One region of the Peribacillus sp. BM1 genome, then DNA from elsewhere that is predicted to be linked to it. Evidence: riboswitches for the same ligand, from Rfam matches in the RefSeq annotation. Region 1 holds a riboswitch; each other region holds the start of a gene.
The links. A riboswitch is a leader RNA that binds a small molecule or an ion and turns the genes downstream of it on or off. The one in region 1 is predicted to bind S-adenosylmethionine.

Region 1 (7,877 bases):
AAAGCTCCTGTTTGATCTGAAAAATCAAAAACCCAAGGTGCGATAATAAACCAGACACCGATTAATGCATTTAAGGTACTCCTTGTTTTCATAATTACCCCTCCTTAAAGTTTAGGAAATCTCTAAAGATTTCCTTGTTGAATTATATGTTTAGAAATAAGAAAAATTAACTAAAATGAGATTATATATTCAATTATTAATAAACGGAAAAAGAGGGCAGTTTATCTCGATATTTTGTTTGTAGGGGTAGACCTAGGAATGATGATCGTTCTTCTTTTGCTTCTTCTAATTATTTGGAAGTTACTTAAACCTACTAACTAACCTAGAACAAAATTAAGAGCTTGCTTGTTGTATGCATTCAACTAATCGGAATGGGATTTTGTTATATCCTTGTTGAAATTATGGTGGTGGAATTGAAAGACTAAACACGCTTGGATTTATAAATCCAAGCGTGTTTAGTCTTTCAATTTTATATCAAAGTCAAATAGTCGGCCCGCCAAGATTCTTGATCGTATCAGAAACGTTGGCGAATTTTTTGAAATTGACTTTGAATTTCTCGGCAAGTTCGGTTGCTTTTTCTGTGTAGGCTGCTTGGTTTGACCAAGTTTTAATCGGTTGAAGGACTTCGTCTGGAACCCCTGATACATGAAGGGGGATTTCAAGACCGAAGATATCGTCGTGAACGGTTTCGATCTGATTCAATTCGCCTTCAAGGGCAGCTTGAATCATCGCGCGCGTGTAAGCAAGCTTCATTCGGCTTCCTGTTCCATATTCCCCGCCTGTCCATCCTGTGTTTACTAGGAAGACTCTAGAGTTGTTCTCATCGATTTTTTTGCCGAGCATTTCTGCATACCGTGTCGCTGGTAATGGTAGGAATGGCGATCCGAAGCATGTTGAGAATGTTGCTTCTGGTGTTGTAACACCCCGTTCTGTTCCAGCCAATTTACTTGTGTAGCCACTTAAGAAATGGTACATGGCTTGTTCTTTCGAAAGCTTCGAGATTGGAGGCAACACGCCAGAGGCATCTGCCGTTAAGAAAATGATAGTATTCGGGTGACCAGCTACACTCGGATTAACGATATTACCGATTCCTTGTAGCTGGTAAGCGGCACGTGTATTTTCCGTTAATGTAGCATCATCATAATCAGCTACACGTGTGTCTGGATTCACAACTACATTTTCCAAAACAGCACCAAAGCGAATGGCGTCGAAAATTTGCGGTTCTTTTTCGCGTGAAAGATTGATGGTTTTGGCATAACAACCGCCTTCGATGTTGAAAACGCCGCTAGAAGACCAGCCATGCTCGTCGTCACCAATTAATTTCCGGCTTGGGTCAGCGGATAAAGTGGTCTTACCTGTCCCGGACAAACCGAAGAACAAAGCAACATCACCCTCTCTGCCAACGTTTGCTGAACAGTGCATCGGAAGAATTCCTGCTTCGGGGAGCAAGTAATTCATGACGGAGAAAATCGATTTCTTCATTTCTCCAGCATATTCAGTTCCACCGATTAATACGGTACGTCGTTCAAATGAAATGATGATGAACGTTTCTGATTGCGTTCCATCTACTGCAGGGTCCGCTTTGAAGTTAGGAGCGGAAATAACCGTAAATTCTGCTTGATGACCGAGTAAATCTTCATCATTCGGACGCACAAACAATTGATGGGCAAACAAGTTGTGCCAAGCATACTCGTTGATAACCTGAATTGGAAGTCGGTGCTGTACATCTGCACCAGCAAATCCTTTGAATACAAAAATCTCTTCTTTTTGTTTTAAATAGTTTATTACTTTATTGTAAAGGCTTGCAAAAGTATCTTCAGAAATAGGTTGATTCACCGGACCCCAGTCGATTTTGTCTTTGAACGCTAATTCTTCCACTATATATTTATCTTTAGGAGAGCGTCCTGTGTATTTGCCTGTTTCTGCACGAACTGCGCCCGTTGATGTAAGAACTCCTTCATTTCGTTTAAGAACTTTCTCAACTAATTGAGGAACAGAAAGCTGTACGTTTACATTTGATCCAGCTAATAATTGATGTAACTCATTTGAAATGCCCACAGTATTCATATATGAGATACCTTCCTTCACCCTTATTTATAGAAATAGTATAACACATTGACTTTATTAGTCTATACTAATTATAGCATTTAACACATTTTTTTCTGGAATAGGTATTTTATTCAAGAGATAGACGATATACATAGAATCAATCAACCTATAAATGAAACTATTCTTAAGGAAAAAAATCTTGACACTATTCCTTGTAGTACGTTATTATTTTAAATTGTACGGATTCTCTTATCCCGAGTTGGTGGAGGGACAGGCCCTAAGAAACCCAGCAACCTGCCGAAGTGTAGAAAGTTTGCGAAAGATTGATTGCAGATAAAAGTAATTGTCTTTTAATAATTTTGGCGTTGGTGCTAACCTGAGCAAGGTAAAAAACCCTTGAACGATAAGAGTGAAAGGATAGATTCAGTCAATAAACCTTTCCTCAATGACGGGGAAGGTTTTTATGTTTTTCGGGAACACTGATGAACAACGCTGAGAAGATCTGCATCTATTATAGAAACCGATAAGGGAACGAGCTCCGTCAAAACAAAAAAGGTGAATGAGATGGATGGGGTAAAAGCCTCCGTTTGCGTACCTAACACATAATTTCAATAATTAGGAGGAATTAAGATGTCAACAAAACGTCGTCTTTTTACTTCTGAGTCTGTTACAGAAGGCCATCCGGATAAGATTTGTGATCAGATTTCAGATTCAATTTTAGATGCTATCCTGGAAAAGGATGCAAACGCGCGTGTTGCGTGTGAAACTTCGGTAACTACTGGTCTTGTACTAGTAGCTGGTGAAATCACAACTTCCGCATATGTAGACATTCCGCGTATTGTTCGCGATACTATTGCTGGGATTGGTTATACCCGTGCGAAATTCGGCTTTGATGCTGAGACATGCGCTGTTTTAAGTTCAATTGATGAGCAATCAGCAGATATCGCTTTAGGTGTTGATCAAGCACTTGAATCACGTGAAGGTACAATGAGCGATGCTGAAATCGAAGCAATCGGTGCAGGGGACCAAGGTTTAATGTTTGGATTTGCTTGTAATGAAACAGAAGAGCTTATGCCACTTCCGATTTCATTGGCTCACAAACTTTCCCACCGTTTGACTGCTGTTCGTAAAGACGGCACATTAGCTTACTTGCGCCCAGATGGAAAAACGCAAGTAACGATCGAATACGATGAGAACAATCAACCGGCTCGTGTTGATACAATTGTTATCTCTACACAGCATGACGAAGACACTACGCTAGAGCAAATTCAAGCTGACCTGAAAGAACACGTGATTAAAGCAGTTGTTCCAGCTGAATTGATCGATGCTGAAACAAAGTACTTCATTAATCCAACAGGCCGCTTCGTTATTGGTGGACCTCAAGGAGATGCGGGTCTTACAGGACGTAAGATTATCGTTGACACATACGGCGGGTACGCTCGTCACGGCGGTGGCGCATTCTCAGGTAAGGATGCAACGAAGGTGGACCGCTCTGCAGCCTATGCGGCTCGTTATGTTGCGAAAAACATCGTAGCAGCTGGTCTTGCTGATAAAGCGGAAGTTCAATTGGCTTATGCAATCGGTGTAGCGAAACCAGTGTCAATTGCGATCGATACATTCGGAACAGGAACAGTATCTGAAGATGTATTAGTAGACTTAGTTCGTGCTAACTTCGACCTTCGTCCTGCTGGTATTATCAAAATGCTTGACCTGCGCCGCCCAATTTACAAGCAAACAGCAGCATACGGACATTTCGGCCGTACAGACGTTGATCTTCCTTGGGAACGTACAGACAAAGCAGCAACATTGAAAGAACAAGCTCAATAATAGTAAAAAGAGGAATCCACATTGTGGGTTTCTTTTTTTGTATGGGGAATCTGAAACACAATTCCTGAGATTGGTGGGTAAATTAGGAGAAGTGGTGAGTAAATGGGAAGGAGAACCTCGAGAGCTGTTGGATCATAGACTAATTCTAGAGAGGCAACTTTGCTTGGACATAAATATAAAATAAAAACGACTCCAGTGCTTAGAGTCGTTGAAATAAGATTTTTTATTCTTCAATCTGTTTCTCATTCTTGTAGTACTGTCCTTTTTCAGCGTATTCGCGGACGATGCGTTCCATGTCTTTCCGGTCTGCATCGTTCAGCTCACGCACGACTTTGGCGGGACGTCCGAAAGCGAGTGTATTTGGTGGAATCACTTTCCCTTGCGGCACGAGACTACCAGCACCAATGAAAGCTCCTTCGCCAATTTCTGCTTCATCAAGAATGATTGACCCCATTCCGATAAGTGCTCCTTTGCGGATTTTGCAGCTATGTAGGGTGACCTGATGACCGACTGTGACTTCATCTTCAATGATGAGCGGGTTGTTCGGGCTTTGATGAAGAACACTGTTGTCTTGAATATTTACTTTGTTTCCAATGATTGTTGGAGCTACGTCCCCACGAATCACAGAATTGAACCAGATGGTTGACTCTTCGCCAATTTTTACATCGCCCGTTACAACAGCGTTATCGGCGAGGTAGGCACTGGCTGATATTTCCGGTTTTTTTCCTTTATAAGCGTAAAGAATCATCTTTGAACCATATCCTTTCCGTTTAGATGTTTTTTAGGTATTATTTTTACTATACAATAATCTGCGATATTTCGTTATAATAAGGTTCACACATCATGCCAGAAGACTTGATAATTGTTTGTACATTTAATTTAAGATGAGGGTATGATAGTCTGTTGATCCGGGATAAAATAAAGAATAGCAAAGTGTAAATGAAGATTTAGCAACTAGAGATATAGTAGGAGGAGATTTTCATATGTGGAAATGGGAGGCAGACGTTACCCCAAAAGGAGTCATCGTCATCGTTCATGGTGCCATGGAGCATCACGGGCGTTATAAATGGCTATCGCAAATGTGGCGGTCCGCCGGTTACCATGTGATTATGGGAGATCTTCCAGGACAGGGTATGACAACCCGTGCATTTAGAGGACATATTGAATCTTTTGATCAATATTTAATAGAAGTAAAAAGCTGGATTGAGGAAGCGTATCAATATTCACTGCCCGTTTTTTTACTCGGACATAGTATGGGCGGATTAATTGCGATCCGATTACTTCAGCAGGAAGAAGTGGATTTGGCCGGGGTCATTCTCTCGTCCCCTTGTTTAGGTTTAGTGAAACACCCATCCAAGCTAATGACTGCAATTTCGTTAGGGTTGAATGTTACGTATCCGACCTTCCGAGTGGAATCTGGCTTATCACCTGAGCTTGCCACTAGAAATGAGGAAGTAAGGGAGTCAGACTTAAACGATTCGCTATACGTGACGAAAGTTTCGGTCAGATGGTACCGCGAACTTACGAAAAACATGAAAGAAGCCTTTGAAGATATTCCTGAATTTCAGGATATTCCGCTTTTGCTCATGCAGGGTGGCGATGACCGAGTCGTCGATAAACGCCCAGTTCGTGAATGGTTTAATTATAATCTTTGCAGTGAAAAACAATACAAAGAATGGCCGCATTTATATCATGAAATATTTAATGAACCGGAGCGCGATGATGTATTTCAATATGCGCTAGGTTTTGTGGAAACGAGATTAAAGACGCTCGGGTATGTCCTTTAATCTATGGGAAAAGAAAGGGGTTTCCTAAACATCGTTTATCTCATGAAGACATGACCGATTAAACGATGTTTCGAATGTGAGGTCAGACTGTTTGGGATAACCTCCTTGTCTTGTTTGTTTTGGAAGAATACAAAGAATTAGGAGTTTGAGTAACTATGGAAAACGCCGAATATTGGATCGGAAACTTAGCGATGACCCCCCATAAAGAAGGAGGATATTTTAAAGAAATGCTCCGGTCAGAGGGAGAAATAGTCACGGAAACTACTAAAAAAAGACCGTATTATACAAGCATTTATTTCTTACTCCGTAGTGGAAACCCATCTCATTTTCATCGCTTGAAATCTGATGAAGTATGGTATTTTCATACTGGGGATCCCTTGAATATACATATCATCCATCCGAATGGAGAGTACGAAATAGTGAGACTTGGTCTTAATGTGGGACAGGGGGAAGTTTTGCAAGCCGTTGTTCCAAAGGGAGCTATATTTGGGTCAGACGTAGCTGAGACTGCAGATTATTCACTAGTAAGTTGCATGGTCTCCCCTGGGTTTGATTATCAAGATTTCGAGTTATTTACGCAGCGTGAGTTACTAGAAGACTACCCTAGCCATGAACAAATCATAAAGAAACTGGCTTATGAAGAGTTACCAGAATAAGATGTGAACGAGGTTGGTTTTAATCGTGCCAACCTCGTTTTTTATCCCGTTTGTACTGGTCCCATCCATCTAGTTTTACCTGATTCGTGTAAACCCAAGATACCTTGTGCCTTGAAATTGCAAATCACCAATGTCGCTCTCTATCAGCTGACCATATTCAAGGTTCTTCACATGGAATTCAATTCGATCCCCGCTCTCAACTTCAAATGTGATGTAGTAATGATTATATGCGCGCGTTTCTCCTCCACCATGTATGCTTGTTCTTTTTGCAACAACCTTAGCTCGGACCGTTAATTTAGGGGCATCGTTATTGCTACTCCAAGTCGAAACCCCCTTAATCACTGCAAAAACTATAATTCCGAAAATAATAACAAAAGCAACTATAAATAAAATTGGTCCGACTCGAAACACAATGTCACCTGGTGCTTCATACATGTTGATCTCTCCTTTTTGTATTACTTTTTATATACGATGGCGGGCGATGGGAGTTTCGGAAATATGGAAATCTCCCATAAATAAAGTGCCAGACCTTACACAATATTAGAGTGTGGGGTCTGGCACTTTAGGGGGACTCTCATCCTTTAAGATTTTACTTTATTTTTTCAATCGCAACAATAAACGGCGGCTGATTCACCTGATTGATGAATCCGTATTGTAGAACATGAGCTTTGTCCTGGGGGAGCGACGTGGCATAATCTAGTACGGCGTCTCGTTCAATCGCTCCGCCTATGTGTCTGTGATAGATAACTAGGACGATGACTCCTTTAGGTGCCATGATTTCAAGTAGTTGTTCAATCGCAGCAATGGTCGACTCGGCAGCGGTGACAATTGATTTGTCGCCACCTGGAAGATACCCCAAATTAAAGATAGCAGCTTTAATTTGTCCATACTGTTGCTCTGACACATATGCTTTTACATGCTCATGCCCTGTTTGGATAAGCGTACACTGTTGCAGTAGATCTTCTTCTCGTAATTTCTCCGTCGTATTCACAATCGCTTCCTTTTGAATATCGAATCCGTACACATGTCCAGTTTTACCAACGATATTCGCAAGATGTGCTGTATCATGTCCGTTGCCACAAGTCCCATCGATTGCAATATCTCCTGGTTCAAGTGCCGTCTGAAGCAGAAACCGAGCGAAGGGAAGAATCTTCATAAGTTTCACCGTTTTTCACTTCCGTTGTCATAGTAAAATTTATTTAGGCATTTCTGAGCTATACACCAAATCTGCGTCAAATTTAGGATTTATGCGTCAAACTTCGAAAATATGTGTCAACTTCCGGTTTTATGCGCCAAATATGAAAAATATACGTCAAATCCTAAATTTATGCGTCAAATCCGTTCTGATAAAGTTTCCCCTGCCAGCTATCCCGGCGTTTTAGCTCTGCATCAATCGAGTTTAGTACATCCCATTTATTCACGCTCCACATTGGCCCAATCATCAAATCGATCGGACCGTCACCAGTAATTCTGTGAACGATCATTTCCGGAGGGAGTATCTCCAACTGGTCGACAACAAGGTTCACATAATCTTCTTGTGTTAAAAATTCGAGCATCC
Region 2 (7,877 bases), 1.2 Mb from region 1:
ATTCTGAAGGTGCAGTAAGAGAAGCGAAACAAAAAATCGATGTAAAGGGAGTCGTCATAAATGGAGAATTCATTGAATGCTAAATACGGTTTAAAAAGAGTGATCAATGCAAGCGGAAGAATGAGTATCTTAGGTGTTTCCGCACCTACAGATACTGTAATGAACGCCATGAAGACAGGCGGGCAAAATTATGTTGAAATTGCGGACCTTGTCGACAAAGCAGGTCAACATATCGCTCGGTTACTTCAGTCTGAAGCAGCGGTTGTTGTAAACTCTGCATCAAGTGGTATCGCTCTTTCCATAGCCGCGATTGTAACAGAAGGAAACCGCCGAAAAAGCGAAAAACTCCATCAAGAATCAATCCCTAGAAATGAAATCATTATGTTTAAAGGCCATAACGTACAATACGGCGCACCGGTAGAAACGATGGTTTACCTTGGCGGTGGTAAATTAGTTGAAGTCGGTTATGCAAATGAAGGCAAAAGAGAGCATATTGCCGCTGCTATTAGTGAAAATACTGCAGCTATTTTATATGTAAAATCCCACCATACAGTGCAAAAAAATATGATTTCAGTTGAAGAAGCTTGGGAAGTTGCCAAAGCGAATCATATTCCATTAATTGTCGATGCGGCTGCAGAAGAAGATTTGCAAAAGTATGTACAAGTATCTGATTTAGCTATATATAGCGGCTCAAAATCGATTGAAGGACCAAGTTCCGGAATCGTTGCTGGTAAACAGAAATATATCGAATGGCTTAAGGTGCAATTACATGGCATTGGCAGAAGTATGAAAGTCGGCAAAGAAACAACATTTGGACTATTGCAGGCAGTAGATGAGTATTTTGTCAAAACTGATCATAGTGAACAAGAAAAAGCTAGTTTACAAGTTCTTACATCACTAGAATCGATCAGTGGTGTAAAGGTATCCATTGTACAAGATGAGGCAGGGCGTGCCATCTACAGAGCTCGAATCCTGATTGATTCGGATCTTGCGCATACAACTGCAAAAGAAGTAAACGATCGGCTGAGAAATGGAGAATTAATCGCAATTTATACCCGTGATTACGGGGTTCGCCAAGGATTTTTTGATATTGATCCACGCCCATTACAAGGTGATGATATATACGTGATTGAAGCCCGATTGCGAGCTATTTTAGGAGGTAATGAACAATGACCAATATTAACAAACGTTTTTATCGAAATCGAGTAGCTTTGAACGTACTAGCAAATAGTATCGAAAATGCAGTAGAAGTTTTCCAGGCCGCAGAAGGTCATGTTTTAATTGGTGTTCTATCCAAAGACTACCCTTCTGTAGATACTGCAGTGGTAGACATGAAAGCATATGGAAAAGCGATAGATGAAGCGGTTTCGATTGGTTTAGGCGCTGGCGATAATCGGCAGGCAGCAGTAGTTTCTGAGATTGCTAAACATTATCCAGGCAGTCACATTAATCAAGTGTTTCCAGCTGTAGCTGCTACACAGGCTAATTTAGGAGAAAAAGAGAGTTGGATCAATTCGCTTGTATCGCCAACAGGTCAAGTCGGCTACGTGAATATTTCTACCGGTCCTAACAGTGCTATGGCCGATGATTTGGCAATTGTTCCTGTCAAAGCCGCCATTGCTTTAGTTCGCGATATGGGTGGAAATGCTTTGAAATACTTCCCGATGAAAGGGTTAGAGCATGAAGAAGAGTTCCGTGCAGTAGCGAAAGCCTGCGGTGAAGAGGGCTTTGCTTTGGAACCAACTGGTGGCATTGATTTACATAATTTCGAGAAAATACTGGAAATTGCTTTAGAAGCAAACGTACCGAAAATTATTCCACATGTGTACTCTTCAATTATTAATAAAGAAACTGGTAAGACAAATGAGGAAGATGTACGAACATTATTAACCATCACAAAAGAATTGGTTCAAAAACATGCCTAAGAAAATAGTTGCATTTGGAGAAGTAATGATGCGATTGCAAGTGGCAGGATACGAATTACTGCAACAAGCTAACACGTTACACTATTCATTCTCAGGCACGGGAGTTAACGTTGCTGCAGCAATGACAAAGCTTGGTCATGATGGCTATCTTGTGACGAAATTACCGACTAATCCATTAGGTGATGCAGCCATCACTCACTTGCAACGCTTAGGAATTGCACGAAATTTTATCTCTAGAGGTGGCAACTACCTTGGCATGTATTTTTTAGAAAATGGCTTCGGAAATCGTGCCAGTCGTGTCACCTATACGAATCGATTGGAAAGCAGTTTTAATACCGCTTCATTATTGGACTATGATCTGGAAGCAATCGCTGAGAAAGCAGAGATCGTTCACTTTTGCGGCATTACACTCTCAATGGGGAAAAATGTCCGCGAGAGTATGAAAGTACTTGCTAAAAAAGTGAAAGAAAAAGGTGGAATCGTTTGTTTTGATTGTAATTTTCGGCCTTTCTTATGGGACGGTGGATACAGCAAAGCCAAACCTCATTATGAAGACATGCTTGCTTTATCTGATATTGTCATGATGAATGAACAAGATACTATGAATATTTTAGGAATGAAGACAACGAAAACCTCAAGAGAGGAACAGCTTATCGACTTAGTTCCTAAAGTCGCAACAAACTTTGATATTCAAACAATAGCAGGAACACATCGAACGATTAATAGGGATAATACCCACTCTTTATTAGGTTATATGTACAAAGATCAAATGTTCCATTTCTCTGAACATCTATCCTTTTCCATATATGATAGAATTGGTGCTGGTGATGCCTATACTAGCGGGATTTTGCATGGAGAATTGTCTAATTTTTCACCGAAGGAAACCGTACAGTTTGCAGCCGCGGCTGGAATGTTAGCCTGCACAATTGTTGGGGATACACCTATGTCAACAGAAACAGAGATATTGTCATCCATTATGGGAACAATTGAAGATATCAAGAGATAAAGTGAAACTTCAATCAGTGGGGGTTTTTCTTATCCCCCACCTACGCTTCTTCGATTCCTCTAAGCCTTGAGGTGGGGGGCTTGACTTTCCGTTAATGCGGGATAAAGTAAAATTTCATACCAGGAAAATGACAGGAGACATGGAACAAGAGTGAATAGAAAAAAAGGACCGTTGTATTTACAAATCAAAGATATATTGAAAGATCGTATTTTACATGGGGTTTACGCAGTCAATACCTACATTCCCTCTGAGCCTCTACTAGAAGAAGAATTTAATGTGAGTAAAATTACTGTACGTAATGCAATTAAAGAGCTTGTTCAAGAAGGTTTGATTGAAAAGAAAAGCGGTAAAGGAACGAAGGTCATCACAAATGTTTCGAATGCGAAACTAGCAAAAGGTAAGCACTTTACAGAGTTATTAGTAGAGGAAGGTCATCAAATTATCAAAAAAGTGTTAAGTATAAAAAGGATTCAATTATCTACTGAATCTTCACTCTATCCTCTATTTGGTGAAAGTTGCCTTCAAATCGAGCGAATGTACCTTTTGGATGGTGAACCGTATATTCACTTCTCCCACTATATTTTACTGGACATAAGCGATGAAGAATTAAACGATGTTCAGATTAACTCTTTATATCGTTTTATGGAAAAAAACAATATTAAACTCGAAACATTTAGGGATGAGTTCACCGTTGCTATCGTACCTAGTCACATATGTGAATCATTGAAATTGGCAAAAGACACTGTAGCTTTAAAACGAATTCGACTTTCTCATGATGAAGAAGGGAATATTAAAGAATACAGTGAAGGGTACTATAATACAGCAAAACACAATTATATTGTGAGCTATAATGAGCGGAATTCATCGGTTTAACCTAATTAAGCGCTCATTATAGCTTTCTCCCCTGCTAAGGCTTGACAAGAACGAAATATTCTTGCTGTTCATGATTAGTTTTATAGAAGAAATAGATCAATGTAGTTGAGATTATTAACGAATTCGGCTTGCAAAATTAAAGACGAATACAGGTCGGGGTTTTCCCAATAGGATGTTTTCCCCCGAACACCTGTATCTTTTCAGCTTTAAATCCAAATTTTAAAGTCCACCATTCGACTCCATTTTATAAACGACTAGAAATTCGTGTAGTTTTTTTACAAGTCCACCATTTCCAAATCGAATTACTTTATCTTGCTTCTGCTCCGATTCTACTTCTTTGGCAAACTCCAAAAAGGACAACAGGTAAATTCTGCGTGAGAGAATATTAACAATGCCATACTCGTAAAACCAGTTATCAATCGTATTATAAATTCCTTTGTTTACCCCATATTGTAAATGGCACCAATTAAAAAATTGTAAATCAGGCAGATTCAGATATTTGCTTTTCTGTAGGGGTTTTCCTTTCTCCGTCCTTAAAAAGAGCCTCAAATTGTTTAAATTTCTCGATTGCACGATATCTGTCCTCCGTAATTTGTTTTTTTAATAAATCAATTGAGGCAAACCTTTGCTCCTCTCTGATTTTAAAAAGAAGTTGACACTTTATGAACTCTCCATATAAGTCATCGGAAAAGTCGAGAAGATGAACCTCAAATGTTTTTTTCAAGGTTGATCCAAATGTTGGTTTAACACCCACATTCATAATGCCCCGATATTGCTTTCCTTTTACAACCACATGTACGCCATACACCCCATTCGCTAACAAGACAGCATCTGCATCTACATTGGCTGTAGGAAAACCTAATTGCCGTCCCATTTTCCTACCATGCACCACTCTCCCACAAAGAGATTCAGCAATACCTTCCTTCTCTTCACCAAGCAAAATTGTGTCAAATTCGAATGGTATAACCTTATTGTTAATCATCCACTCATCCCCTTTTTCATTTGTAAATACAAAACCTGAGTGGCGTTAAAACGCCACCAGTTACTATGAAAGATCGATCATGAAGCACGCTACACTCGCCTCATCACAATGGTGGCGGTGCGGGGCCGGTATTTCGGATGCTTTCTCAATAATATGAGTATACCTGCTGAGTAAATTGGCTGTATTATTAAGTCGCGAAGACCCGTCCCCATGTCCTTTATACAAAAAAACTCTCCTTATCAAAGTGATAAGAAGAGTAGAATGTGCATTAATGTGCTACCATTGCCTCCTCTTATCTTTCGAACTATTCGTTCGCTGGAATTGGCACAGTACCCTAAAAAGAGCCTTTTGCCGAGATTTCATTGGACCAGTTCCTCCATCTCTCTTGATAAGAATCTATATATACGAAATTTTAAATCATATCGGATTACTAAGAATTATTATTATATTCAATATATATAATGTTCAGTTTCCTGTCAAGTACCTCCAATCTGTTTTTTCTGATATTTCATTCTAATAGGAACGGAATATGATATATGTTTAACGTGTATAAAAGATTGTCATTAAGGATTTACTAAGATCCTATGTTACAAGAACGAATTCTTTAAGGAGTATGACCAGGGGAAATTGTTACATAAGCTCGTACCTAAGACAAAAGAACCTGCCCCAAAATAGTCTATTTGAGGGCAGGTCTTATTAAATGGTGTAGTCTTTAGTTTTTTTCCATGGATTGCTGATTTTCCCTTTTAACTTCCTCAATATTGGTATCACTATAGACTTCTGTACCATGTCCACCCGTAGTTTTAGCCAGCAATTCTTTCACTTCATTATATGACATACCTGAACGTTCATTTTGTCTTTTTACTGCATCAATGTTTGTTCCCGCGACCGTAAATGTATCATGATGATTGTTGTTTTCCATTATAAAGAAACCTCCATTCCGTTTCCCTTAATTTCTCCTCAAAAGTTCCTTTTTAATCAGGGGCAAAAAGAGAAAAGGCCACCATACGGGGTTTGGAGGTTCATTCTGAAACAATAATCACAAAGTTTTAATCAATCTTCTGCTCCTGTCGCTCATATCTTACTTCCTTCAACAATACATTTAAATCGATTTTACGATCCCATACTTTTCTCGCGTTTTCTGTCATATATGGAAACATATATTGATCAACCATTACTTGATAATCCAGATCATCAATTAGATTATAAGTTGGAATCTTTAATTTTTTTTCATCAAATGTTTCAATAACAATATAATTGATCAAATTGAATGGATTTCTCACCAAATCGATATTACGAATATCGTTAATAAAAACCGTATCTTTTTTAGAAAATACCTTCCCATTTTCCCCTGGGATAATCGTTAATAGAATTTTCCACGGATTAAAACCAGGCAATGACCAGAGTATTAAGTATAGAAAAACAGGAGTGAGCATAATGCCTCCAAAGATATAGATTAAAGAATAATTCGAATTGAACTTAAAGCCCTGAATTATTAATACCAAACAGCTTATTATAGCAATTAAATAGGCTCCAGTTACCCACACATACATGCCTTTAGACCCTTTTATTTGAAGAAGTTCATTTTTTTCCTTTATATTGACCAAAAAGTGCCCCCCCCCCCCCCTTAAGCTAGGAATGTTTTATTATTTAACAATAGGTTGTTTATCGTTGACTCATTTACTCTTTGAAAACTTAAATCTAGATTTTGGTTCCTAGTCACCACCCAAAACTCCGTCTTTCCGGGAATAACAAAGGAAAGATCAATGAAGTCTGGGTTATTATTTGCGTCATATTGCAGACTAAGTATACTGTCCATTTTACCGTTTCTTCTTGATAAATCATCTAGCAACTCTACCATATTCGTATTTTCTGATTTCTTTACCCATTTCTGAATGGTTTTTTCGGTTAGATCATCCATTTGACTTACATCTTCTAACAACTCGTCAAACTCTTCACTTTTCAACGTAAAAAGCACATCACTCTCTGCTTTTAATGGGTTGAAAGCAAAAAATTCACTTACCATTGAAAACATGTTCTCTTTAGATAGCTTAGAAAGATAGTGAACTTGATGATCGTGTAATAACTTATGTAAATACACTTCACTATTTTTAAAATGAAAAGAGATACTGTCTTCTGCATGTAAACTAACATCAAATTTAGAAGCCTTTACTGTACTTTCTGCATCATTTAATATGTGGATAAATGAAGTATACTCTTCCTTTAGTTTATATTGGTTACTAACTTCCTCTACCATATCTTTTGCTAACAATGAGCGAGATGCAATTTCTAACATCAATTTCAACTCAGAATCATTCATAGCTGGAAAATAAGCTTCTTTAATCGAAATACCTTGTTCATATAACCCTTCGCTATAAAATGAAAAGATTAACTCTTCTATGCTTAATTGAATCGTCTTCATAGGTCCTCCTTAAAAAAATGAGAATTTATCTTCAAGAAAATCTTTCGCGCCATCAACAAGAGAGTTCGCAGTTTCTTTTGCTTTTGATAGTCCCTTGCCTATTTCTTTCACTTTTTCTACTGGATCTGTAATTGTACTTTTAATTTGATCATTCATAAAGTCTACGCCTTTATTAAATCCTTCTACAGCTTTCCCTGCTTTTTCTAAACCGCCCTTTATCACTTCAAGTCCATCATGAATAGGCTCTTTAAATACCATAGCAGCCTTTTCTGCTAACCCTGCAGTAAGCTTGGCAGCTTGTTCTCCAACAAGTCCTCCAACAAAAGATCCTGCAGTAGCTCCAATTACTGTACCAACTGGACCAACAACACTTCCTAAAGCTCCCCCTACTACAGCCCCTGCAATAGAACCTCCAGTAATTGCGACGGTATTATTCACTGCATTGCCTACCGCTTTTGCGTTTTCTCGCTTTAATATTTCCGGCTGATCTCCATACTTTGAATAGTTTTCTGAAATCTTCAGACCCATTCCACCAGCTTCTACTAATCCAGTTACCGCTAATGTACTGACTACATTCGTTCTCCCAAATTTTGCGCCCGTTTGGACAAAGGATTTAAATTTTGAAGCATCTAAGGTTTTATTACGAAATCCTCGATATAAGCCTCTTGA
Region 3 (7,877 bases), 1.8 Mb from region 1:
TATTGCAAAGAGAGATTTTTTTATTGAGGCAATTAAAAATGAAATGGGGGCACAATAATGGGAATTAAAAGTTCAAACGTAGGCTATCCGAGAATTGGTGAAAATCGCGAATGGAAAAAATGTGTAGAATTGTTTTGGGCAGGAGAGCTGACCGAGTCGGAATTTACAAGCAAGATGGAAGAAATTCGCCTATCACATTTACGAAAACAACAGGAAAAAGGAATTGATCTCATTCCTGTCGGTGATTTCAGTTATTATGATCATGTATTAGATACAGCTGTTATGTTTGGGCTCGTCCCAACACGATTTAAAACAGAAGGAAAGCAACTTTCACTTCAAACCTATTTTGAAATTGCCAGAGGCAGTAAAGGTAAAGTAGCATCAGAAATGACAAAATGGTTCAATACAAACTATCACTATATCGTGCCCGAGTTAGAAGATGCACAACCGGTTTTATTAGAAAACTGGCCATTAAAATTATATAAAGAAGCAAAAGAAAAATTAGGGATAAATGGGAAGCCTGTCATCCTCGGGCCGATCACTTTTTTGGCATTGTCAAAAGGATACGATGATCAAAAACGCAAGGAATTGTTACAAGCGCTTACTCCACTTTACGTCGAAGTATTGCAACAATTAGAAGAAGCGGGTGCTGAGTGGATACAAATTGATGAACCACTTTTAGTAAAACAGATTGATCGTGAAATTTTACGTGATGTTAATGAAGTGTACACAGCTTTTAAAAAGTCCGTCCCAAACGTAAAAATCATTCTACAAACGTATTATGAAAGTATCGAACATTATCAAGCCATCGTTCAATTACCAGTTGCAGGAATTGGTCTCGATTTTGTTCACGACGAGGACATGAATATTGCTCAATTACAAGCAATTGGTTTTCCGAAAGATAAGGTTTTGGCAGCAGGAGTCATTGACGGCCGAAATGTCTGGAAAGCCAATTTACAAGAGAAAGCAAAACTCATCGAAACATTAACAAGTATAGTTGACGATAATCGTCTCATAATCCAACCATCTTGCAGCTTACTTCATGTTCCTGTGACAGTGAAAAGTGAACAAAATTTAGAGCCCATTGTTAAAAATGCATTATCTTTTGCAGATGAAAAACTGGATGAAGTGGTCTTGTTAACAAAATTTGCAAAACATGAACTAACCGTTGAAGAGCTTGACAAATGTGACCAAGCAGTTAGATTATTAAATCATTCATCGTTCCGAAATGTGAGAGAAGTGCAAGATACATTAGTAAATTTATCTCATTATTCAATAACTCGCGTTGATGCAAGCAAACGAAAAGTATTGCATGATAAACGATGGGATTTACCATTACTTCCAACGACAACAATCGGTAGTTTCCCGCAAACGAAAGTGGTACGAAAGCAACGTTTGAAATGGCGAAAAGGAGAACTATCAAACGAACAGTATGAGCAATACATTAAAGAAGAAATTAAAAAGTGGATTGATATTCAAGAAGAACTTGGTTTAGATGTACTCGTTCATGGTGAATTTGAACGGACAGACATGGTTGAGTTCTTTGGTGAAAAATTAGCAGGTATTGCGATTACAACGTATGGTTGGGTGCAATCATACGGTTCACGTTGTGTCAGACCACCAGTTATTTTTGGTGATGTCGTCTTAACAGAACCAATGACAATAAAAGAAACGGTTTATGCGCAAAACTTGACGACAAAACCTGTAAAAGGCATGTTAACAGGCCCCGTAACCATTTTAAATTGGTCATTTGTGCGTGATGATATAAGTCGTAAAGATGTCTTAAGTCAATTGGCATTGGCAATCCGACAGGAAGTCGAAGCTTTAGAAGCAAACGGTATCGGTATGATTCAGGTCGATGAACCAGCCTTAAGAGAAGGATTGCCGTTGAAAACAGAAAAAACTGAAATCTACTTAAAAATAGCGGTTGATGCTTTTAAATTATCAACATCGTCTGTGAAGGAAGAAACACAAATTCATACTCATATGTGTTATGCGAACTTTGAAGATATTATTGAAGCCATTGATGCACTTGATGCAGATGTCATCTCGATTGAAACGTCAAGAAGTCATGGTGAATTAATTCGCTCATTTGAAGAACATTTGTATCATAAGGGGATTGGTCTTGGCGTGTATGATATTCATAGCCCGCGTGTACCAACATTGGAAGAGTTATCACAAAATATAGAACGTGCCCTGCAAGTCTTAGATTACCGTTTATTCTGGGTTAACCCTGACTGTGGTTTAAAAACGCGTGGTATTGAAGAAACAGTCGTGGCATTAAAATTAATGGTAGAAGCAACAAAGCTTTATCGTGAAAAGCTTGAAGTAAAACAAACACTGAATGTATAAGAAGGATAATAAAGGGTGTAGGGAATACGGTGAATGCTTAAGAGAACATGCTTAGGCCTTACTAGCGACTCATCAAACAAACGAGTAATTGTTTTATTCAGAATTTTCATCAAATTATTTCTTGACATTTGTTAATCACAGCTATAGAGTAATAGTTAATTAAAACTAAATATGTAACTTTCTTATCCAGAGAGGTGGAGGGACTGGCCCTTTGATACCTCAGCAACAGACTTTTTGTACTGTGCTAATTCCAGAAGCGAAACGCTTGAAGATAAGAAGAGTGAATAGCCGTGGTGCTAAAACCTCTTCTTATCTTAAGAAGAGGTTTTTTATTTTAACATGCGAAATAGCGGTAAAAATTAAAGAAGGAGGATTATTTGGAATTAATGGAATATTCGTGATGTTACATCAGTATTAAATAAGTAAATTTATAGCTAGATAATTTTGTGTTTTTTTAAAATCAATACTTCTCGAGAGATGCGAAGGGATTGTCCCGAAAAAACCTTAATAACCGGCATATGCTAAAGCTAGTAAGTGAATGTTTGATAGATGGAGAGAATGTTTCGATAATTCCTTCATCAACATGTTGTTTTTTCGCATATAACAATGAAATTAGCGAGGGTACCCTAAAACGAGAGCGTCATACCACAGAACTTCAATATATTGTTTAAATCATGTGTATATCACACAATAAACCGTGTATAGGGAGTTAAGGTCAGACCTCTTTAGGACGCCCTCAGAAAGGGGGTATTTATGGATTTTCGTCAAGAATTGAAGAACAGAATATTAGTTGGAGAAGGGGCAATGGGGACATTATTGTATTCCCACGGCATTGATCTTTGTTACGAAGAATTGAATATCACGAATCCCAATCAAATTGAAACGATTCATCAGGCATATTTGAATGCGGGAGCAGATATTATCCAATCGAATACATATGGAGCTAATTTTCATAAATTAAAGAGGTATGGATTGGAAGATCAAGTAAGTCAAATTAATCGTAAAGGCATTGCGATTGCTAAAAAGGTAGCTGTACAAGGGAATGCATTTGTATTCGGTACGATAGGTGCATTAAGGAGTATACGTAAATCAGATTTAAGCTTGGAGGAAATCAAACGTATTTTCCGAGAGCAATTATATAGTCTCCTACTTGAAGCACCAGATGGACTATTGCTTGAGACATTTTACGATTTGGAGGAGTTAGAGACCGTTCTTCAGATTGCACGGCAAGAAACGGATTTGCCAATTATCTCAAATGTTTCATTACATGAACTTGGAAATTTACAAAACGGGATGTCGTTAAACGAGGCTTTTCAAAGGTTAGAGCAGTTGGGAACAGATGTAGTCGGCATCAACTGTCGACTTGGTCCACATCATATGATTCGCGCATTGGAATCCGTTTCGTTACCAAAACAAGCGGCACTTGCCGTTTTCCCGAATGCTAGTTTACCAGATTATGTCGATGGAAGACTTGTATATGATGCAGTACCTGAATATTTCGCTTCATCAGCACTAGAGCTTAGAGAGCAGGGGGCATCCATTATCGGCGGCTGTTGTGGCACGATGCCTATCCATATTGAAGCAATAAAAAACGCGGTAAGATTGTTAGCACCGGTTTTAGAAAAGGAAATTAAAGTAAGGGATATTGAGATTATCGAAGTGGGAAATTCTGATGAAGGGCTAGCATTCCATGAAAAAGCGAAAGTGGAAAGAACGATTTTAGTAGAATTGGACCCGCCGAAAAAATTAGGGATTGAAGCCTTTATGAATGGTGCCGTTGCCTTAAGGAAAGCGGGTGTAGATTCCGTTACAATGGCTGATAATTCGCTTGCCTCACCGCGAATTTCCAATGTGGCATTAGGTACACTTTTGAAAACACAGCATGAAATAAAGCCGCTTCTTCATATAACATGCCGTGACCGTAATTTAATAGGTCTACAATCGCACTTGTTGGGGCTGCAAACGCTTGGTCTAAATGAGATTTTAGTCGTAACAGGTGATCCATCTAAAATTGGTGATTTTCCAGGTGCGACATCTGTATATGATTTATCATCATTAGATTTAATTAGTCTTATCAAACAATTTAATGAAGGACTTTCTTATTCAGGGCAAAGTCTAGGTCAAAAAACGAATTTTAAAATCGCTGCTGCTTTTAATCCAAATGTCAAATATCTCGATAAAGCAGTTAAGCGGGTTGAAAAGAAGATTGCCTGTGGAGCTGACTCCTTTTTGACGCAACCGATTTATTCCGTCAAACAAATTGAAGATGTATACGAAGCAACGCAACATTTAGACACACCTATCTTTCTTGGTATTATGCCATTAACAAGTTCAAGGAATGCGGAATTTATCCATAACGAAGTGCCTGGTATCATCTTGCCAGAAGAAGTCCGCAGAGCGATGGCATCTGCAGGCAATGATCCAAATAAAGCCAAAAATGAAGGGATAGCCATTGCCAAGGAATTGGTGGATACTGCGATGGATAAATTTAAGGGCATCTATTTAATTACCCCGTTCTTATATTATGAAATGACAGCAGAATTAACGAAACATATTAGAAAAGTAGATAGTAGGCATACTTCGGAGGTGGGAGCATATGAGTAAACGGTTAATTCAGGAACAAATGAAAAGAAAAATTTTATTATTAGATGGCGCGATGGGGACCATGTTACAAGCTGAGGATTTAACCGCTGAGGATTTTGGTGGTGAACAATATGAAGGTTGTAACGAATATTTAACGATTACCCAACCTGATGTCATTCGTTCCATTCATGAAAAATATTTGGCAGCTGGTGCAGACATCATCGAAACAAATACATTTGGTGCAACAAGTATCGTGCTTGATGAGTATGATATAAGTTATCTGGCATATAAACTAAACAAAGAATCTGCCGAGATTGCTAAGGCGGCCTGTGAAAAATATTCGAGTAAAGAATGGCCTAGATTCGTGGCAGGAGCTATGGGACCAACGACAAAAACTTTGTCTGTAACTGGTGGAACGACATTTGAAGCATTGACTGCTTCTTATGAAGAACAAGCGTTAGGTCTTCTTGATGGAGGGGTAGATTTACTTTTAGTCGAAACATGTCAGGACATGTTAAATGTAAAGGCTGCCTTTTCTGGAATTAAAGGGGCGTTTGTTAAATACGGACGGGAAATCCCGATCATGATTTCTGGCACAATTGAACCGATGGGAACGACACTTGCCGGTCAGTCGATAGAAGCATTTTATCTTTCATGTGAACATATGAATCCACTTGCAGTCGGATTGAATTGTGCAACTGGACCAGAATTCATGATTGACCATATCAGAACACTGGCGAATTTATCAAATAGAGCAGTTAGTTGTTACCCTAATGCGGGACTCCCAGATGAGGAAGGGCATTATCATGAATCGCCGAATTCTTTAGCAGAAAAAATGAAACAGTTTGCAGAAAAAGGATGGGTTAACATTATTGGTGGTTGCTGTGGTACGACACCTGAACATATTGTTGAATTGGTAAAAGTACTTGAATTGATTGAGCCACGAATAATTGAAACTCATACACACGGTCATGCAGTATCAGGAATCGAACCTCTTATCTATGATGATTCCATGCGTCCGTTATTTGTCGGAGAACGAACGAATGTTATCGGATCGCGTAAGTTCAAGGAATTGATTAGGGAAAAGAAATTTGAACAAGCGGCAGAAATTGCTCGAGCTCAAGTGAAAAAAGGAGCTCATGTTATTGATATTTGTCTGGCTGATCCTGATGACGATGAATTAGGGAATATAAAAGAGTTTGTTACTGAAGTGGTAAAGAAAATTAAGGTGCCACTTGTAATCGATACGACGGATGAAGCTGTCTTGGAGGAAGCGTTAAAAAGATCGCAAGGGAAGTCAATCATAAACTCCATTAACCTGGAGGATGGAGAAGAACGCTTTGAAAAGATTGTGCCACTTATCCATCAATATGGTGCTGCCGTCGTGGTTGGTACAATCGATGAAGAAGGGATGGCGGTTACAGCGGAAAGAAAGCTTGAAATCGCCAAGCGTTCTGTTGATTTACTTGTCAATAAATATGGTTTGTCAGAAAGTGATTTAATTTTCGATCCACTTGTTTTTCCAGTTGGGACAGGCGATGAGCAATATATCGGCTCAGCTCTTGAAACGGTGAAAGGAATTCAGGCAATCAAAGAAACTTTTCCGGATTGTTTGCTGATTCTTGGGATATCTAACGTTTCATTCGGTCTACCACCAAGGGGAAGAGAAATACTCAATGCCGTTTTCCTTTATCACTGCACGAAGGCGGGGCTGGATTATGCAATTGTCAATACGGAAAAACTAGAACGTTTTGCTTCGATACCGGAAGAAGAGATCAAACTGGCTGAAGCTCTTTTGTTCGATACATCATCAGAATCATTAGCCACTTTCACAGAATTTTATCGTGGTAAAAAGGCGAAGAAAAAAGAAAATACGGCCATCCTACCTCTAGATGAACGATTGGCCAATTATATAATTGAGGGAACGAAAGAAGGTTTAATTACTGATCTCAATAAGGCGCTTGATCGTGGAGATGCACCGCTTGAGATTATCAATGGACCGCTAATGGATGGCATGGGAGAAGTTGGTCGCCTCTTTAATGATAATCAGCTAATCGTTGCTGAAGTTTTACAAAGCGCAGAAGCTATGAAAGCGGCGGTTACATATCTTGAACCGCTAATGGAAAATGAAGAAGACAGTGCAAAAAAAGGAAAAGTGCTACTAGCGACTGTCAAAGGGGATGTGCATGATATTGGCAAGAACTTAGTGGACATTATTCTTTCCAATAACGGCTATGAAGTGATTGATCTTGGGATAAAAGTATCGTCACAGCAAATTATTGAAGAGGTTCGCAAGCATAACCCGACAGTTATTGGACTTTCTGGCCTGCTTGTCAAATCAGCCCAGCAAATGGTTCTCACGGCGCAGGATTTAAAACAAACAGGCATCGACATCCCCATTCTAGTAGGAGGTGCCGCATTATCACGTAAATTTACAGATTTTAAAATTTCGCCAGAATACGATGGCCCTGTTTTATACTCAAAAGATGCAATGGATGGGCTTGCAGTCGCAAATATTTTACATGACAATCATAAAAAAGCAGCGTATCTAAAAGAATTAAGTGAAAAGCGGGAGACAGCAAGGGAAAATGCGGCAATCGTGGCTACGATGGAAAAACCGGAACGAAAAAAGGTAGAAGTAAAACCGTTATCTGTTGTTCCTGTCAAGAAGCCACTTGATCAAATACGCCATATATTGAAGGATTATCCGATAGATGTTGTTCAGCCATACATAAATCGGCAAATGTTGATTGGTCACCATCTTGGTTTGAAAGGAAAAGTAGCTGAACTGGTAAGAAAGGGTGATGAGCGGGCGATTGAACTGAATGAACTTGTAGATGAATTAATCACGTTCTTAAAGTCGGACCATGAGTACGGTTTAAATGGAATTTATCAGTTCTTCCCTGCTCAAAGCGAAGGCAATAAGGTCAAAGTATATAATC

Region 2: it holds a riboswitch for S-adenosylmethionine, as region 1 does, so the genes downstream of both, AC1MGI_RS07060 (riboflavin kinase) here and metK (methionine adenosyltransferase) in region 1, are expected to answer to the same signal.
Region 3: it holds a riboswitch for S-adenosylmethionine, as region 1 does, so the genes downstream of both, AC1MGI_RS13740 (bifunctional homocysteine S-methyltransferase/methylenetetrahydrofolate reductase) here and metK (methionine adenosyltransferase) in region 1, are expected to answer to the same signal.

The regions. Positions count from the first base shown of each region.
Region 1 is NZ_CM155259.1:278,150-286,026, reverse strand. It holds gene AC1MGI_RS01375 (SPW repeat protein) at 1-92, opposite strand, end outside; gene pckA (phosphoenolpyruvate carboxykinase (ATP)) at 481-2,067, opposite strand; SAM riboswitch class I at 2,296-2,459, shown strand; gene metK (methionine adenosyltransferase) at 2,680-3,876, shown strand; gene AC1MGI_RS01360 (gamma carbonic anhydrase) at 4,100-4,621, opposite strand; gene AC1MGI_RS01355 (alpha/beta hydrolase) at 4,860-5,663, shown strand; gene AC1MGI_RS01350 (cupin domain-containing protein) at 5,819-6,319, shown strand; gene AC1MGI_RS01345 (DUF2500 domain-containing protein) at 6,395-6,754, opposite strand; gene mnmM (tRNA 5-(aminomethyl)-2-thiouridylate-methyltransferase MnmM) at 6,909-7,484, opposite strand; gene mnmL (tRNA modification radical SAM protein MnmL/YtqA) at 7,645-7,877, opposite strand, start outside.
Region 2 is NZ_CM155259.1:1,444,912-1,452,788, reverse strand. It holds gene AC1MGI_RS07090 (amidohydrolase/deacetylase family metallohydrolase) at 1-83, shown strand, start outside; gene AC1MGI_RS07085 (DgaE family pyridoxal phosphate-dependent ammonia lyase) at 61-1,173, shown strand; gene dagF (2-dehydro-3-deoxy-phosphogluconate aldolase) at 1,170-1,925, shown strand; gene AC1MGI_RS07075 (sugar kinase) at 1,918-2,931, shown strand; gene AC1MGI_RS07070 (GntR family transcriptional regulator) at 3,082-3,804, shown strand; gene AC1MGI_RS07065 (hypothetical protein) at 4,024-4,164, opposite strand; gene AC1MGI_RS07060 (riboflavin kinase) at 4,286-4,786, opposite strand; SAM riboswitch class I at 5,076-5,181, opposite strand; gene AC1MGI_RS07055 (gamma-type small acid-soluble spore protein) at 5,499-5,708, opposite strand; gene AC1MGI_RS07050 (DUF5381 family protein) at 5,836-6,393, opposite strand; gene AC1MGI_RS07045 (hypothetical protein) at 6,414-7,208, opposite strand; gene AC1MGI_RS07040 (glycine zipper domain-containing protein) at 7,218-7,877, opposite strand, start outside.
Region 3 is NZ_CM155259.1:2,834,285-2,842,161, forward strand. It holds gene metE (5-methyltetrahydropteroyltriglutamate--homocysteine S-methyltransferase) at 55-2,352, shown strand; SAM riboswitch class I at 2,532-2,630, shown strand; gene AC1MGI_RS13740 (bifunctional homocysteine S-methyltransferase/methylenetetrahydrofolate reductase) at 3,106-4,956, shown strand; gene metH (methionine synthase) at 4,949-7,877, shown strand, end outside.